DNA from 2 places in the Mesorhizobium sp. P2_F8 genome. Region 1 is predicted to be linked to the other one. Evidence: predicted binding sites of a transcription regulator. Region 1 holds the regulator's gene; the other holds the start of a gene.
What was found. The regulator PhoB, encoded in region 1, activates phosphate uptake and scavenging genes when phosphate is short. The targets are predictions, from matches to a motif close to TGTCATNNANCTGTCAT.

Region 1 (7,905 bases):
TACAAGGACGGCAAAGAAACCGCCAAGGGTCTCGACTACGTCTCGATCCCCGACAGCGTCGTCGACCTGATCAAGGCTTCGTGGAAGGCCGACATCCAGGCTGACGGCAAGCCCGTCTACGTCGGCGAATAACATCCCTTTGAAGGAGCGCCGCGCCGCGGCGCTCCTTTTCCCTCAATTCAAAGAGCCGAGCTTCACATGAGTGCTGTCCAGGAAGCCTTGCCAGCCATTCGAGGTTCGCGCGACGCGACTGTCAGACGTTTCGCGCTGACCGACGCGATCTTCCACGGAATGACCCGTGCCGCCGCCATACTGGTGCTGGTCTTGCTCGGCGGTGTTGCGATCTCGCTGTTTGCCGGCTCCTGGCAAGCCCTGTCGACCTTTGGCTTCTCCTTCCTGACCAGCGAAAGCTGGAATCCGGTGACGGAGAAATTCGGTGCGCTGGCGCCGATCTACGGCACCATCATCACCTCCGCCATCGCCATCCTGATTGCCGTGCCGCTTGGCATCGGCATCGCCATCTTCCTCACAGAGCTTTGTCCGCGCCCGCTGCGGCGTCCGATCGGCATGGCGGTTGAACTGCTCGCCGGCATCCCTTCGATCATCTACGGCATCTGGGGCCTGTTCGTGCTGGCGCCCTTCCTGCAGACGACCGTGCAGCCCTTCATCATCAGCGCGTTCCACGGCATTCCCGGCCTCAACAGCCTGTTTGCCGGTCCGCCCTACGGCATCGGCCTTTTGACGTCGTCGCTGATCCTTGCCATCATGGTGCTGCCTTTCATCACCTCGATCACCAAGGACGTCTTCGACACGGTGCCGCCGGTGCTGAAAGAGTCCGCCTACGGCATCGGCTGCACGACCTGGGAAGTGACCCGCCGCGTGGTCATTCCCTACACAAGGATCGGCATCATGGGCGGCGTCATGCTCGGCCTTGGCCGCGCGCTCGGCGAAACCATGGCGGTGACCTTCGTGATCGGCAACGCGCACCGCATCAGCACCTCGCTGTTCGCGCCGGCAACGACGATCTCCGCGACCATCGCCAATGAATTCACCGAAGCCGTCGGCGATCTCTATACCTCTTCGCTGGTGGCGCTCGGCCTGATCCTGTTCGTCATCACCTTCCTGATCCTCGCCATCGCACGCTACATGCTGATGCGCATTGACGCCCGCACGGGAGCCTGACCGATGTCGACAGCCACATCGCTTCATCAGAGCCGCAAGAGGAAGAATTCCGTGATGATGACGCTGTGCGTCGCCGCCGCGGGCATCGGACTTGCCTGGCTGGCGCTCATCCTCGGCGCGCTGCTGTACAAGGGCCTGTCCGGCGTCAATCTCGCGGTGTTCACCGAAATGACGCCGCCGCCCGGCGATGCCGGTGGCCTGCTCAACGCCATCTACGGCAGCATCATGATGACCATCATCGGCGTCGTCGTCGGTACACCGATCGGCGTGCTGGCCGGCACCTACATGGCCGAATACGGACGCTTTTCGAAGCTCACCACCGTGGTGCGCTTCATCAACGACATCCTTTTGTCGGCGCCCTCGATCATCATCGGCCTGTTCGTCTATGAACTGATGGTCCGGCCGATGGGGCATTTCTCGGCGATCGCCGGCGCCGTCGCGCTTGCCATCCTGGTCATCCCGGTCGTCGTGCGCACCACCGAGGACATGCTCAACCTGGTGCCGAACGCGTTGCGCGAGGCCGGCACCGCGATCGGCGCGCCGCGCTGGGTGGTCATCAAGTCGGTCGCTTACCGCGCCGCCCTTTCCGGCATCGTTACCGGCATATTGCTGTCGATCGCCCGTATCTCCGGCGAGACGGCGCCACTGCTCTTTACGGCGCTCAACAATCAGTTCTGGTCGAGCAATCTCAACGCGCCGATGGCCAGCCTGCCTGTGACCATCTTCCAGTTCGCTCTCAGCCCTTACGAGGAATGGCAGCAACTGGCCTGGACCGGTGCACTCATCATCACATTGACGGTTCTCGCGCTCAGCATCTTTGCTCGCAGCCTGACCGGACGCAGAGAGGACAAATGAGCCAGATGTTGTCTCCAGACATGACGATCGCCGCCGAGGCAATTGCCGGCAAGGCCAAGATCGAGGTCAAGAACCTCAACTTCTACTACGGCCAGAGCAAGGCGCTGAAGGACATCACGTTGTCGCTGCCCGAGCGCAGCGTCACCGCCTTCATCGGACCTTCGGGCTGCGGGAAGTCGACGCTGCTGCGCGTCTTCAACCGCATCTACGAGCTCTATCCCAAGCAGACGGCCGAGGGCCAGGTGCTGCTCGACGGCCAGAACGTTCTCGACCGCTCGCAGGACCTCAACCTGCTGCGGACCAAGATCGGCATGGTGTTCCAGAAGCCGACTCCGTTCCCGATGTCGATCTATGAGAACATCGCCTTCGGCGTCAGGCTCTACGAGAAGATCAGCAAGTCCGAGATGGATGGCCGTGTCGAGCAGGCGCTGAAGCGCGCCGCACTGTGGACCGAGGTCAAGGACAAGCTCAACGCCAGCGGCCTCAGCCTCTCCGGCGGCCAGCAGCAGCGACTCTGCATCGCCCGCACCGTGGCGGTGAAGCCGGAAGTCATCCTGCTCGACGAGCCGGCCTCGGCGCTTGACCCGCTGTCGACCGCCAAGATCGAAGAGCTGATCGACGAGTTGCAAGCCGACTACACGATCGTCATCGTCACCCACAACATGCAGCAGGCGGCGCGCGTGTCGAAGCAGACCGCCTTCATGTATCTGGGCGAACTGGTCGAGTTCGACCGCACCGAGAAGATCTTCACGTCGCCCCGCGAGAAGCGCACGCAGGACTACATCACCGGCCGCTTCGGCTGAGCTCAGGCATACGAGGACTAAGATCATGGGCGAACACACAGTCGCTTCTTTCGACGAGGATCTCGGACAGATCAGCAGGCTGATCCGCGACATGGGCGACCTCGCCGGCTCGATGGTCGGCGGCGCCACCAAGGCGCTGCTGAATTCCGACAACGCCCTGGCGCAGCGCGTCGTCTCCGACGATGCGATCATGGACGCGCGCCAGCGCGAGCTCGACGACCGCGCCATCACACTGATCGCCAAGCGTCAGCCGATGGCCGACGATCTGCGTCATGTCGTCGGTTCGATCCGCATGGCCGGCGACCTCGAGCGTATTGGCGACCTTGCCAAGAACATCGCCAAGCGCGTCGGCACCGTCGGCCTCAGTGTCACCCCGCGCGACCTGTCGCACTCCATCGACGCAATGGCGCAGCTGGTGCTGATCCAGGTACAGGGCGTCATCGAGGAATATACGGCGCGCGACGCGGCGGCGCTGGCGAAGCTGCGCGCCGACGACGAGCGCATCGACGTCAAATACACCTCCGTGTTCCGCGAACTCCTGACCTACATGATGGAAGACCCGCGCAACATCACCGCCTGCACGCATCTTTTGTTCTGCGCCAAGAACCTCGAACGCATCGGCGATCACGTCACCAACATCGCGGAAAATGCGTACTATGTTTTGACCGGCACGCAGCTGCCCGCCAATCGTCCGAAGCAGGACGAGACGGCAATGTCCGCGCCGGCGGCATGACGGCAGGGGTGACCAGTCGATGATCGCGCCACGCATCATGGTGGTGGAGGACGAGGAGCCGCTAGGTGTGCTGCTCCGTTACAATCTGGAGTCCGAGGGTTACCAGGTCGAGGTGGTGACGCGCGGCGACGAGGCCGAGATCCGCCTGCAGGAGAACGTCCCCGACCTTCTGGTGCTGGACTGGATGGTGCCAGCAGTGTCCGGAATCGAACTCTGCCGCCGGCTAAGGATGCGTCCCGAGACCGAGCGGCTGCCGATCATCATGCTGACCGCGCGTGGCGAGGAAAGCGATCGTGTGCGGGGCCTCTCGACAGGCGCCGACGATTATCTGGTCAAGCCGTTCTCGACGCCGGAGTTCATGGCCAGGGTCAAGGCGCTGCTGCGCCGCGCCAAGCCGGAAGTGCTGTCCAGCGTGCTCAAGGTCGGCGACATCGTGCTCGATCGTGAATCGCACAGGGTCTATCGCAAGAAGAGCGAGATCCGGCTCGGACCGACCGAATTCCGCCTGCTCGAATTCATGATGCGCCATCCCGGCCGTGTGTTCTCGCGCAGCCAACTGCTCGACAATGTCTGGGGCGAGACGATCTACATCGACGAACGCACGGTCGACGTGCATGTCGGCCGGCTGCGCAAGGCGGTCAACAATGGCCGCATGCCCGATGTCATCCGCACCATCCGCGGGGCTGGTTACGCAATCCGGGAAGATTAGGGATATGCTGATATTCAGGTGATGCCGGGCCTGCGAACGGCAGTTTCCTGCGCTTCCGGTACTCACGGATCCAAATGTCCGCTCCGCTCCGGTTCTTGGAACCCGCCATTCTCGACTCGGCCTAACCTGAATCTCAACACATCCAGGCGCGCCATTCACGCGACGTTCTTGCCGCCGAGGCCGGACCTCGCCTGCGTGCCGGGCGCGAAAATCTCCTGGTCGACAAAGGTCAATGCCCGCGTGGCGCAGCCTTCGCGGATCAGTGGAAGTTCGTTCGGTTCGGTGTCGAAAGAAATCGATTGCGAATGCTGGCCGCCGGCGGTCTGGGCAATCGCCTCGCGCAATGCCGGCTCGATCAGGTCGAAGGCGGCGGCGCTGACGCCGACCATGGCGACGGGCGCCGGGTCGATCAGCGCGAACAGGCTGCCGAGACCGTAGCCGAGTGCCTCGCCGGCCTTGCGATAGGCCTCGCGCTCGGGTCCATCCCTCTCGCGGGCCGCGGTCGCCAGCGCGCGCATGTCGGCATCACTGACATCGGCGACCGGTTCCGCGTCCTCACTCATCTGCCTTGCGTTGCGCCAGATGGCGTAGTTGCCGGCATAGGCCTCGACGCAACCGCGCCGCCCGCAGCGGCACAGCGCGCCGTGTGGCCGATGGATCATATGGCCGAACTCGCCGCCCGAGGAATGAGTGCCGGTGAACAGCTCGCCCTTCAGCACCAGACCCATGCCGATGCCGTGCGACAACAGGATGGCGATGAAGTCGTCGCGGTAGCGATCAGGGTCGCGCCAGCGCAACGCTATCGCCATCATATTGCAGTCGTTCTCCATGGTGGCAGGGATGCCGAACTCGTCCTCGAGTATGTCGGCGAAGGCGATATCGGTGTGCGGCGTGATCGGCGACCACAGCATGGCGCGGGCACGTGTGTCGGTGATGCCCTGGATCGCCAGCGCGATGCGGGCGACACTGCGGACGTCGAGGTCGGGGTCTTCGAGACGACGCCGTACGATGGCAACGCATTCACCGACCAGCGCGTCGCGCGACATGGTCAGCGTGTCCAGCCGGCGCTGTTCCTCGGCGATCACCTGGCCGGCATAGTCGATGACGGCGACCGAGAGGAAGTTCAGTGACAGCACCACGGTCATCACCGCCGCCGCTTCCGGATTGAGGCCGAGGCCGACCTGCGGCCGGCCGCGTTTGAGCGAGCCGGCCTCGCTCGGCTTGCTCTCAGTCAGGATGCCTTCGCCGATGAGGTCGGAGGAGATCGCCGATATGGTCGAATGGCTGAGGCCCGTGGTCGCGGCGATCTCGGTGCGGGACGGCTGTCCGGCGCGGCGCACGGCCGCAATCACCATCGCCCGGTTGCGGCGGCGCAGATCGTCGTGGCGGATTCCGACCGACATGCTTTTTCACATCCTCCCGGTCGCTGCAGCCTTTCGTGCCTCCCGAAGGCCATCAGCGAAGCCTGAAAGCGCGACGCGCTTCAGGCACTTGTTTCTGCGCGTGTCGTTGCCCCAAAACCGCTGCGCACTTTTGGGGCGACATGCGCCAAGCCAAATTCTGGCAGAACCCCACCATCATGTCATTATTTATTCCGGAGCTCGAAAAAAACTCGAAGAGACGTCAAAATCCATCAGAATCGATGTTGACAGCGTTCGGGCGTTGGATCACTATTTTTTCGAGGCTCGAAAAAATAGAGCCTCTGTGCCGGCCTACGGGTCAGTTTGGTCGCGCCATACGCGGCGCAGGGAGGATATTATGAAAAAATTCACAGCCGCCATCCTGGCGGGTGTCGCCATGTCGCTGACGCTGGTGTCGGTCGCGCAGGCGAAGGACAAGGTCATCGGCGTTTCGTGGTCCAACTTCCAGGAAGAGCGCTGGAAGACCGACGAAGCGGCGATGAAGAAGGCCATCGAGGCGGCTGGTGACAAATACATTTCCGCTGATGCGCAGTCCAATCCGGGCAAGCAGCTCACCGACGTCGAGAGCCTGATTTCGCAGGGCGCCAACGCGCTGATCATCCTGGCGCAGGATGCCTCGGCCATCGGCCCGGCGGTGCAGAAGGCATTGGACGAAGGCATTCCGGTCGTCGGCTATGACCGGCTGATCGAGAACAAGAACGTGTTCTACCTGACCTTCGACAACAAGGAAGTCGGCCGCATGCAGGCCCGCGAAGTGTTCAAGGTCAAGCCGGAAGGCAACTACGTCTTCATCAAGGGCTCGGGCGCCGATCCGAATGCCGATTTCCTGTTCGCCGGCTCCATGGAAGTGCTCAAGGCAGCCATCGACAGCGGCAAGATCAAGAATGTCGGCGAAGCCTATACGGATGGCTGGCTGCCCGCCAATGCCCAGAAGAACATGGAACAGTTCCTCACCGCCAACGACAACAAGGTCGATGCCGTGGTGGCAGCCAATGACGGCACCGCCGGCGGCGTCGTCGCCGCGCTGACGGCGCAAGGGCTGGCAGGATCGGTTCCGGTGTCCGGCCAGGACGGCGACCATGCCGCACTGAACCGCGTCGCACTCGGCACACAGACCGTGTCGGTGTGGAAGGACGCACGCGAACTCGGCAAGAACGCCGCCGAGATCGCCTCGCAGCTGGCCGCTGGCACTGCCCTGGACAAGATCCCGAACGCCGTGAAGTTCACCACGCCCGGCGGCAACGAGACCAACTCGCTGTTCCTGACCCCGATCGCGATCACCAAGGACAATCTCAACGTCGTCATCGACGCCGGCTGGATCAAGAAGGACGAAGTCTGTGCAGGCGTCGCCGCCGGCACCGTCGCGGCCTGCAACTAAAACCGAACGGGATCCCGGTTCGATCTCAGCGCCGCGGCCCCTGGGCCGCGGCGTTTCTCAAGGGGCATTCCGCTTCAAATGATCGCGGAAAGCAAATAGCATCGTGTTTCCGGCATCCGCGCCAGACGGCAAACCGGTGGGAGGACTTCATGACCGACACGGCCTCTAACACGCCTGCCGCGAATACGCCCGCAGACCGGGCGCGTGCGTCCGAATTGAGCGCCGTCGGACGCTTCCTCAAGGCGACCGAACTCGATACGCGCATGCTTGGCATGGTCGGTGCGTTGCTGGTCATCTGGGTCGGCATTCATATCCTGTCGGGCGGACTTTTCCTGACGCCGCGCAATCTCTGGAACCTGTCGGTGCAGACTTCCTCGGTCGCGATCATGGCGACCGGCATGGTGCTTGTCATCGTCATGCGCAACATCGACCTTTCGGTTGGTTCCGTCGAAGGCGTGATCGGTATGATCATGGGTGTGGCGCAAGCCGAATTCCTCATTCGCGTCATCGGCTTCCAGCTTGGAAATCCCTGGCTCTGGATCATCGCACTGGCCGTCGGCGTAGTGCTCGGTCTTGTGATCGGCGCCTTCCAGGGCTTCATCATCGCCTATCTCGAAGTTCCTGCCTTCATCGTGACGCTGGGCGGTCTGTTGGTCTGGCGCGGCATGGCATGGCTGATCACCAACGGGCGCACGGTCGCGCCACTCGACGCTACATTCCAGTTGATGGGCGGCGGACCGCGAGGCTCGGTCGGCGCCACCGCCAGCTGGATCATCGGCATCGTCGCTTGCGTGGCTGTGGCTTTCGCGTTGCTCAACGGCCGG
Region 2 (7,905 bases), 290 kb from region 1:
CGCCTGATCGTTGGCGGCGGGATTGCCGGTGGCCAGCACCAGGCCGACCGTGCAGCCATCGCGGGCGTCCATCTGGCCGACCTTGGCGACGAGCAGCACCTCGGTCGGCTTGTTTTCATCGTCCGGGTTGCTGATCGAGCGGCGGTGGATCGCGGCAAAGGGCACAGCCTTGTCGCCCGTGGTTTCGATGCGCCACTCGATCCTGGCGCCGGATGAATTGAAGCCGGAGAAACTCTCCCAAACCGATGTCATGTCACTGCCGGGCGGAAAGCCATAAAACAGCGATTCGCGCGCGTCGTCATAGGCGATGAGCACGGGGTAGCCGCGATAGCCCGAACAGGCGAGATCGGCCCAGTCGCCGTCGCCTTCTTCGGCCTGCGCGTAGGTCACGCAATCCTTCTTCCAATCGAGATCGGTATAGGCGCTAGATATATCGCTGGCCTGCGCAGCCTGGCAGAAACCGACCAAGACGAACGGGATCAGAAGAGCGCGCATCGCCGACAATCTCCGTTGCAAGCCATCGCAGCGTAGCGTCAAACGCTATTTCTTCAAGCTCGCTTCAATCAGCAGATCGGCGTTGCGAGCGACCGATTGCGCCGGGCCGCCGAGCCCGAACAGCTGGCCGCTGATATAGGCGCCTTCGATCAGCAGCAGCAGGCCGTCGCCCAAGGTGTCGGCGTCTTGCGCGCCCATCGCAGCCGCCATGCCGCGCAGGCGGCGGCGCAATTCCTGCTTGTTGGCTTCGCTGACCACGCGGGCCGGATGACTGTGTTCGGGATATTCGACCGCCGCATTGGTCATGCCGCAGCCGCGATAGTCCGCCACTTGCGTGCGTTTGCCGATGCGGGTCAGGAAAGCCTTGATCTGCGCGCGCGGGTCGCCGGGATGGGCCGCGACCGCCTCATCGAAACGCTCCCAGTATTCCTGGTCGTACTGCCTGAGATAGGAGGCCGCCAGCTCATCCTTGGAGGGAAAGCTGCGATAGAGGCTGGGCTTGGTGACGCCGGCGCGCTTGACGATCTCGTCGACGCCGATCGCCCTGATGCCGCGCCGGTAGAACAGCTCGTAGGCCACGTCGAGGATCTTCTTGGCGGCCTTCGGTGGCGCCGATGCATGACCGTCGCTGATGGTCAGTTCAATATTTTTGTCCGTTGGCATCATGGAACTCGATTGACAATGTTACCGATCGGTACGTATACCTTCTCCCATCTGAAACGTACCGGTCAGTAACATGATAGCTCAATCCCGTCCGTTTGGCCAGCGCTACGCTTTCGTCGTGGTTGGCGTCATCTTCCTCTGCCTGCTGGTCGCGGCCGGCCTGCGCTCGGCGCCCGCCGTCATGATGCTGCCGTTGGAGAACAGTTTCGGCTGGCGCCGCGACATCGTTTCGCTGGCCGCCGGTGTCGGCATCCTGCTCTACGGCCTGACCGGGCCGTTCGCCGCCGCCCTGATGGAGCGGATCGGGCTGCGCCGCACGCTGCTTGCCTCGCTGGTGGTGATGTCAGGCTCGACCGCACTCAGCCTCTTGATGACCAAGCCCTGGCATCTGTTCATCACCTGGGGCGTGTTCTCGGGCATTGGTTCCGGCGCTGTTGCCAGCGTGCTCGGCGCCACCATCGTCAACCGCTGGTTCAAGACCAATCGTGGCCTTGTCATGGGGCTGATGTCGGCCTCCAGTGCCTCAGGCATGCTGGTGTTCCTGCCGCTGATCGCCTCGCTGGCACAGTCGGGCGGCTGGCAGCCGGTTGTCATCGCCGTTTCGATCGCCACCGCTGCTCTGGTGCCGCTGGTCTGGCTGCTGGTGCCGGAGCGGCCGGCTTCGATCGGCATGGTGCGCTATGGTGCCGCGGCCGACGATGTGCCGCCGGTGTCACCGGCATCGCAGGGCAATTTCCTCGCCCACACGTTCTCGACGCTGCGCCGCGCCGCCGGCACGCGCGTGTTCTGGTATCTGTTCGCCACCTTCTTCGTCTGCGGTTTCACCACCAACGGACTGGTCGGCACGCATCTGATCGCCTTCTGCGGCGACATGGGCATCGGCGAGGTGCAGGCCGCCGGCCTGCTGTCGATGATGGGCATTTTCGACCTGATCGGCACGACGCTGTCGGGCTGGCTCACCGACCGTTTCGACCCGCGCAAGCTGCTCGGCGTCTATTATGGGATCCGTGGCCTGTCGCTGATCTACCTGCCCTATTCCGGCTTCTCGGCAACCAGCCTGATCATCTTCGCGGTGCTCTACGGCCTCGACTGGATCGCCACCGTGCCGCCGACGCTGAGGCTCGCCAACGAGGCGTTCGGCGATCGCAGCGGTCCGATCGTGTTCGGCTGGATCGTCGCTGGACATCAGATCGGCGCGGCTGCTGCCGCAGCCTTCGGCGGCACGATGCGCGAGCTTCAGGGCAATTACGAGCTGGCCTTCATGATCGCCGGCATGACGGCAATCGCCGCCGCCTGTATCTCGCTGTTGATCAACACCAGCCGACCGGCCTTCGATCCGGAACCGCAAGCGGCTTAAGGCGACTGGGTGCGGCTCTCCCTTCTCCCCCTGGAGATAAGGGGAGAACGTGCCCAGCCTGTTGGCTGTTATCAAACCTTCATGGTTTGGAGATGCGCCTGAAACATTGAGGTTGGACCTTGGTGGCACCGTTCACGCCATCCAGGAGACAGCCATGAACAAGCTCTCGATGACCCGCCGTGCTTTCGTCACCTCGGCCAGCGCCGCTGGCCTGGTTGGCGTATCAGGCCTGGCAATGCCATACTATTCACGCGCCAGCCAGCGCCCGGCCTTCACCCATGGCGTCCAGTCAGGCGATGTCGACGCCACCAGCGGCATGGTGTGGACGCGCACGGATCGGCCGTCGCGCGTCATGTTCGAAGTGTCGTCGACCGAAAGTTTCACTGATGCCGTCCGCCTGGCGCCGCTCGATACCTCGCCGGCCAGCGACTATACGGTCAAGCGTCTGCTCACCGACCTCGCTTCCGACCAGGACATCTTCTATCGCATGACGGCAGCCGATCTCGCCGACATCAATGTGGTTTCCGAGCCGATCACCGGCCGCTTCCGCACCGCGCCTGCCTCCAGGCGCGACATCAAGTTCGCCTGGTCGGGCGACACCGCCGGCCAGGGCTGGGGTATCGACGAGACCGGCATGAAGACCTACGCCACGATCGGCAAGCACACGCCCGACTTCTTCCTGCATTCGGGCGACACAATCTATGCCGACGGCGCCATGAAGGACGAGGTCGACCTGCCCGGGGGCGGCAAGTGGAAGAACGTCGTGCTGATCGACGGCAAGCGCAAGGTCGCCGAGACGCTGGACGAATACCGCGATCAGTGGAAATACAACATGATGGACAAGAACGTGCTGGGCCTCAGCGCTATCTGCCCGACATTCTACCAGTGGGACGACCACGAAGTGCTGAACAACTGGTCGGATTCGAAGGATCTCAGTGCCGACAACCGCTACACGGAGAAATCCATCCATGTGCTGGCGGCACGCGCGGCGCGTGCGTTCCATGAAATGACGACGATCCGCTACGAACCGTCCGAGCCGGGCCGCGTCTATCGCAAGATTGCCTATGGGCCGCTGCTCGACGTGTTCTTCCTCGACATGCGTTCTTATCGCGGCCCCAACGGTCCGGACATGCAAGACGAGATGACGCCGCAATCGCGCATGCTCGGCGAACAACAGACGAAATGGCTGAAGCGCGAACTGGCAAATTCGAAGGCGACCTGGAAAATCATCGCCGCCGACATGCCGCTCGGCCTCGTCGTCTGGGACGATGGCGCCAAGAAGGTCGGCGCGGAAGCGGTCAGCAATGGCGACAACGGCCCGGCCAAGGGACGCGAGCTCGAGATTGCCGACCTTTTGCGTTTCATCAAGAACGCTGGGATCAGCAACACCGTCTGGCTGACCGCCGACGTGCATTACACCGCCGCGCACTACTACAATCCCGACAAGGCGCAGTTCCAGGATTTCAATCCGTTCTGGGAATTCGTCTCGGGCCCGATCCATGCAGGCACGTTCGGCCCGAACGATTTCGACATGACCTTCGGTCCGGAGCTGAAATTCATCAAGGCGCCAACCGCCGAGCAAGGCCAGAACCTGCCGCCGTCGGCCGGCCTGCAATTCTTCGGGCTGGTCGATATCAATGGCGCCAGCGAGCAGATGACGGTGCGGCTGATGGATCGCGACGACAACGAACTCTACAAGGTCACGCTCGACCCGGTGCGGTCGGCGTAAGCCGACCTTCGTCATCGCTGGGATAACGACCGCTGCCGGCGGTCGTCAGTCGGGATAGCAGACCATCGGGACGTTCGGCCAGACGGCGGTGTCGCAGTTGGCGGCGTCCTGCCTCTGCTTGAAGGCGGCGCTGACCGGGCCGGTCACCATCGGGTCGACTCCGTCGGGTGCGTCGGCAAAGACCTGCTCGGCGGATGGCGCAACGATTGGCAAGGCAGGCCGCGCTTCCTTCTGCGTCGCGGCCGACTGCGCGGCGTTGGCCGCCAGCAGGACGGCAAAGGCAGCGGACGCGATGAGCGGCCAAAATCGGTTGAGTTTATCGGTCATGACGTTCGAACTGTCCGGGCCTCGAAAGGTTCCCGCCTTGGTTAACAAAATCATTTCACACGCAGATGCTTAAGATTTGATGAGTATTTGGTGTCGCGCCGCCTCTTTCGCAACTGCGAAAAACCCTGTATGAGCCGCGCAACCGAAAGAGGCAGCGCCTTTTGGCCTGCTGCCCACAACGCTTCCGAGACCAGAACATGAAAATCCGTAATATCGCGATCATCGCGCACGTCGACCATGGAAAAACCACCCTCGTCGACCAGTTGCTCCGGCAATCCGGCTCCTTCCGCGACAATCAGCGCGTCGCCGAGCGCGCCATGGATTCCAACGACCTCGAAAAGGAACGCGGTATCACCATCCTGGCCAAGGCGACCTCGGTCGACTGGAAGGACACCCGCATCAACATCGTCGACACCCCTGGCCACGCCGACTTTGGCGGAGAGGTCGAGCGCATCCTGTCGATGGTGGATTCGGCCATCGTGCTGGTCGACGCCGCCGAAGGGCCGATGCCGCAGACCAAATTCGTCGTCGGCAAGGCGCTCAAGGTTGGCCTGAAGCCGATCGTCGTCATCAACAAGATCGACCGTCCGGATGCCCGCCATGTTGAGGTGGTCAACGAGGTGTTCGACCTGTTCGCGGCGCTCGACGCCACCGACGAGCAGCTCGATTTCCCGATTCTTTACGGTTCAGGCCGCGATGGCTGGGTTTCGGAAAATCCGGAAGGCCCCAAGGACCAGGGCCTGGCACCGCTGTTCGATCTCGTCATCAAGCACGTGCCGACGCCGACCGTTCATCCCGGCCCGTTCCGCATGATCGGCACCATCCTGGAGGCCAATCCGTTCCTTGGCCGCATCATCACCGGCCGCATCGAGAGCGGCACGCTGAAGTCCAATCAGCCGGTCAAGGTGCTGCACCATGACGGCACGCTGGTCGAGACCGGCCGTATTTCCAAGATCCTCGCCTTCCGCGGCCTCGAGCGCCAGCCGATCGAAGAAGCCCAGGCGGGTGATATCGTCGCCATCGCCGGCCTGTCGAAGGGCACCGTCGCCGATACGTTCTGCGACCCGTCCGTGACCGAGCCGCTGCATGCGCAGCCGATCGATCCGCCGACCGTGACCATGTCCTTCCTCGTCAACGACAGCCCGCTGGCCGGCACCGAAGGCGACAAGGTGACCAGCCGCGTCATCCGCGACCGCCTGCTGCGCGAGGCCGAAGGCAATGTCGCGCTGAAGATCGAAGAATCGCCGGACAAGGATTCGTTCTTCGTCTCCGGACGCGGCGAATTGCAGCTGGCCGTGCTGATCGAGACGATGCGCCGCGAAGGCTTCGAAATCGCCGTGTCGCGTCCGCGCGTCGTCATGCAGAAGGGCGAGAACGGCGAATTGCTGGAGCCGGTCGAGGAAGTCGTCATCGACGTCGACGAGGAGCATGCCGGCATCGTCGTGCAGAAGATGTCGGAGCGCAAGGCCGAGATGGTCGAGCTGCGCCCGTCAGGCGGCAACCGCCAGCGCATCGTCTTCCACGCGCCGACGCGTGGCCTGATCGGCTATCAGTCGGAACTGCTGACCGACACGCGCGGCACCGCCGTGATGAACCGGCTGTTCCATGCCTACGAGCCCTACAAGGGCGAGTTGCCGGGCCGCACCAATGGCGTGCTGATCTCCAACGAGCAGGGCGAGGCGGTGGCCTATGCCATGTGGAATCTGGAAGACCGCGGCCCGATGGTCATTGATCCCGGCGTCAAGGTCTATCAGGGCATGATCATCGGCATCCATAGCCGCGACAACGATCTCGAAGTGAACGTGCTGAAGGGCAAGAAGCTGACCAACATCCGCGCCGCAGGCAAGGACGAGGCGGTCAAGCTCACCCCGCCGATCCGCATGACGCTGGAACGCGCACTGGCCTGGATCCAGGACGACGAGCTGGTCGAGGTGACGCCGAAGACCATCCGCCTGCGCAAGCTCTATCTCGACCCGAACGAGCGCAAGCGTTTCGAGAAGTCAGCCAAGGCAGTCGGCGCGGCGTAATCTCACTTTCTCTTTCTCACAGCTGAGAGGGGCGGAGTACAACAGTGCTTCGCCCCTCTCTTCATTCACCCGCCAGCGGCCGAGATGATGTTCTCCCGGTCGGCTTCGCCGGCAAGGTCGATCCGGATCGTGGTCCCCGCGCGAGCCGGCCTGCGCAGGGCTTTGGCGCCGTCGGGGTCCACGACCAGCAATCGCCTTTCTTCCAACGTCTGAAGCCGCGATCGCGAGAGGCCGAGTTCGTTAGCGAGCAGCCGGTCAAGCCGCAGCGATGTCGGCATTTCGAGCCCGAGCAGGAGTTCCAACATGGTTGCGGCCTCTTGAGGGGAGCCGAGCATTTGTTTGCGGACGACGACGTCGGGAAATTCCTCGACGCGTCCCACCCGGCTGCGCAGCGCGATGACGTCGAAAGCATGGCGCCGGGCGAGTGACGGATCATTGCTTTCGAGCGCTGCCAGCCGCGCCGGTTCGATGTCGCGGCGGTTGCAGCGCTCCAATATGCCGAAATTCCAGGAATTGTCGCAGTCGATGCAACGGTAGATCAGCCAGACGTCGATGCGCTTGCCGTTGGCGTTGACGCGGAATTTTTCGCTGCAGCGATAGGCCTTCACGGTGCCGCAGCGATTGCAGTTGATGAGTGGTCGAGGTGCGGTCTTGGGCGCGATCGCCCAGCGGATACGCAGGAGTACAGACATGCCGATAAGCTCTTCCCGTCGGGAAGTTCATCAGGTCGGCAATGTCGAGATGCCCATGCGGGCGCGGCGTGGCGGCAGGCTGTGGCGATCGGAAATCAGGTGTCACGGGCGGAAAGCGCGCGACAGCGGTTCAGCAGTGCCAAACCGGTCTCGAACCGCCGCCCAGAGGAACACATGAATTGAAAACAGGCACCGCGAATGCGGCGCCATGCAGTGTGTCGGGGGAGTTGACGAGACCGGCGGTTACTGAGGCAAAGTGAACGCTCGAAATTGTTTCGCGGCGGCCCTTCTAGTTGCGAGATGCCAGAGGTGCAAGGCACCTGATTATCTCACGTTGGTGCTACCGTTCATCCGCCTGCCGGCACCTTCTCCCCGTAAGGGATGGAGGAGAAGGGAGAAGCTCCAGCGATTATCTTGCCTTTGCCAGCGTTACAGCTGTCGGGTTAGTGTGGCGGATCGAACCTCAAGCAGAGATCCTGACCATGCACCTCACTTCGCTGCTGATCTTCGCCGCCGCCTTGTTCGTTGCCGCCGGTTCGCCGGGCCCGTCGATCGCGGCGCTCGTCGCGCGGGTCATCTCGAAAGGGTATCGTGACGTGTTCCCGTTCCTGCTCG

Region 2: a site for PhoB is predicted at 2,582-2,598, ahead of AC1DZP_RS03060 (alkaline phosphatase D family protein). Genes of this name have one in related genera too.

The regions. Positions count from the first base shown of each region.
Region 1 is NZ_JBFUFB010000001.1:350,116-358,020, reverse strand. It holds gene pstS (phosphate ABC transporter substrate-binding protein PstS) at 1-132, shown strand, start outside; gene pstC (phosphate ABC transporter permease subunit PstC) at 199-1,182, shown strand; gene pstA (phosphate ABC transporter permease PstA) at 1,186-2,037, shown strand; gene pstB (phosphate ABC transporter ATP-binding protein PstB) at 2,034-2,840, shown strand; gene phoU (phosphate signaling complex protein PhoU) at 2,866-3,573, shown strand; gene phoB (phosphate regulon transcriptional regulator PhoB) at 3,593-4,282, shown strand; gene AC1DZP_RS01665 (ROK family protein) at 4,438-5,685, opposite strand; gene xylF (D-xylose ABC transporter substrate-binding protein) at 6,041-7,081, shown strand; gene AC1DZP_RS01655 (sugar ABC transporter permease) at 7,231-7,905, shown strand, end outside.
Region 2 is NZ_JBFUFB010000001.1:639,863-647,767, reverse strand. It holds gene AC1DZP_RS03075 (hypothetical protein) at 1-495, opposite strand, end outside; gene AC1DZP_RS03070 (TetR/AcrR family transcriptional regulator) at 541-1,158, opposite strand; gene AC1DZP_RS03065 (MFS transporter) at 1,232-2,515, shown strand; gene AC1DZP_RS03060 (alkaline phosphatase D family protein) at 2,670-4,244, shown strand; gene AC1DZP_RS03055 (hypothetical protein) at 4,290-4,571, opposite strand; gene typA (translational GTPase TypA) at 4,769-6,598, shown strand; gene AC1DZP_RS03045 (DUF1062 domain-containing protein) at 6,664-7,290, opposite strand; gene AC1DZP_RS03040 (LysE family translocator) at 7,773-7,905, shown strand, end outside.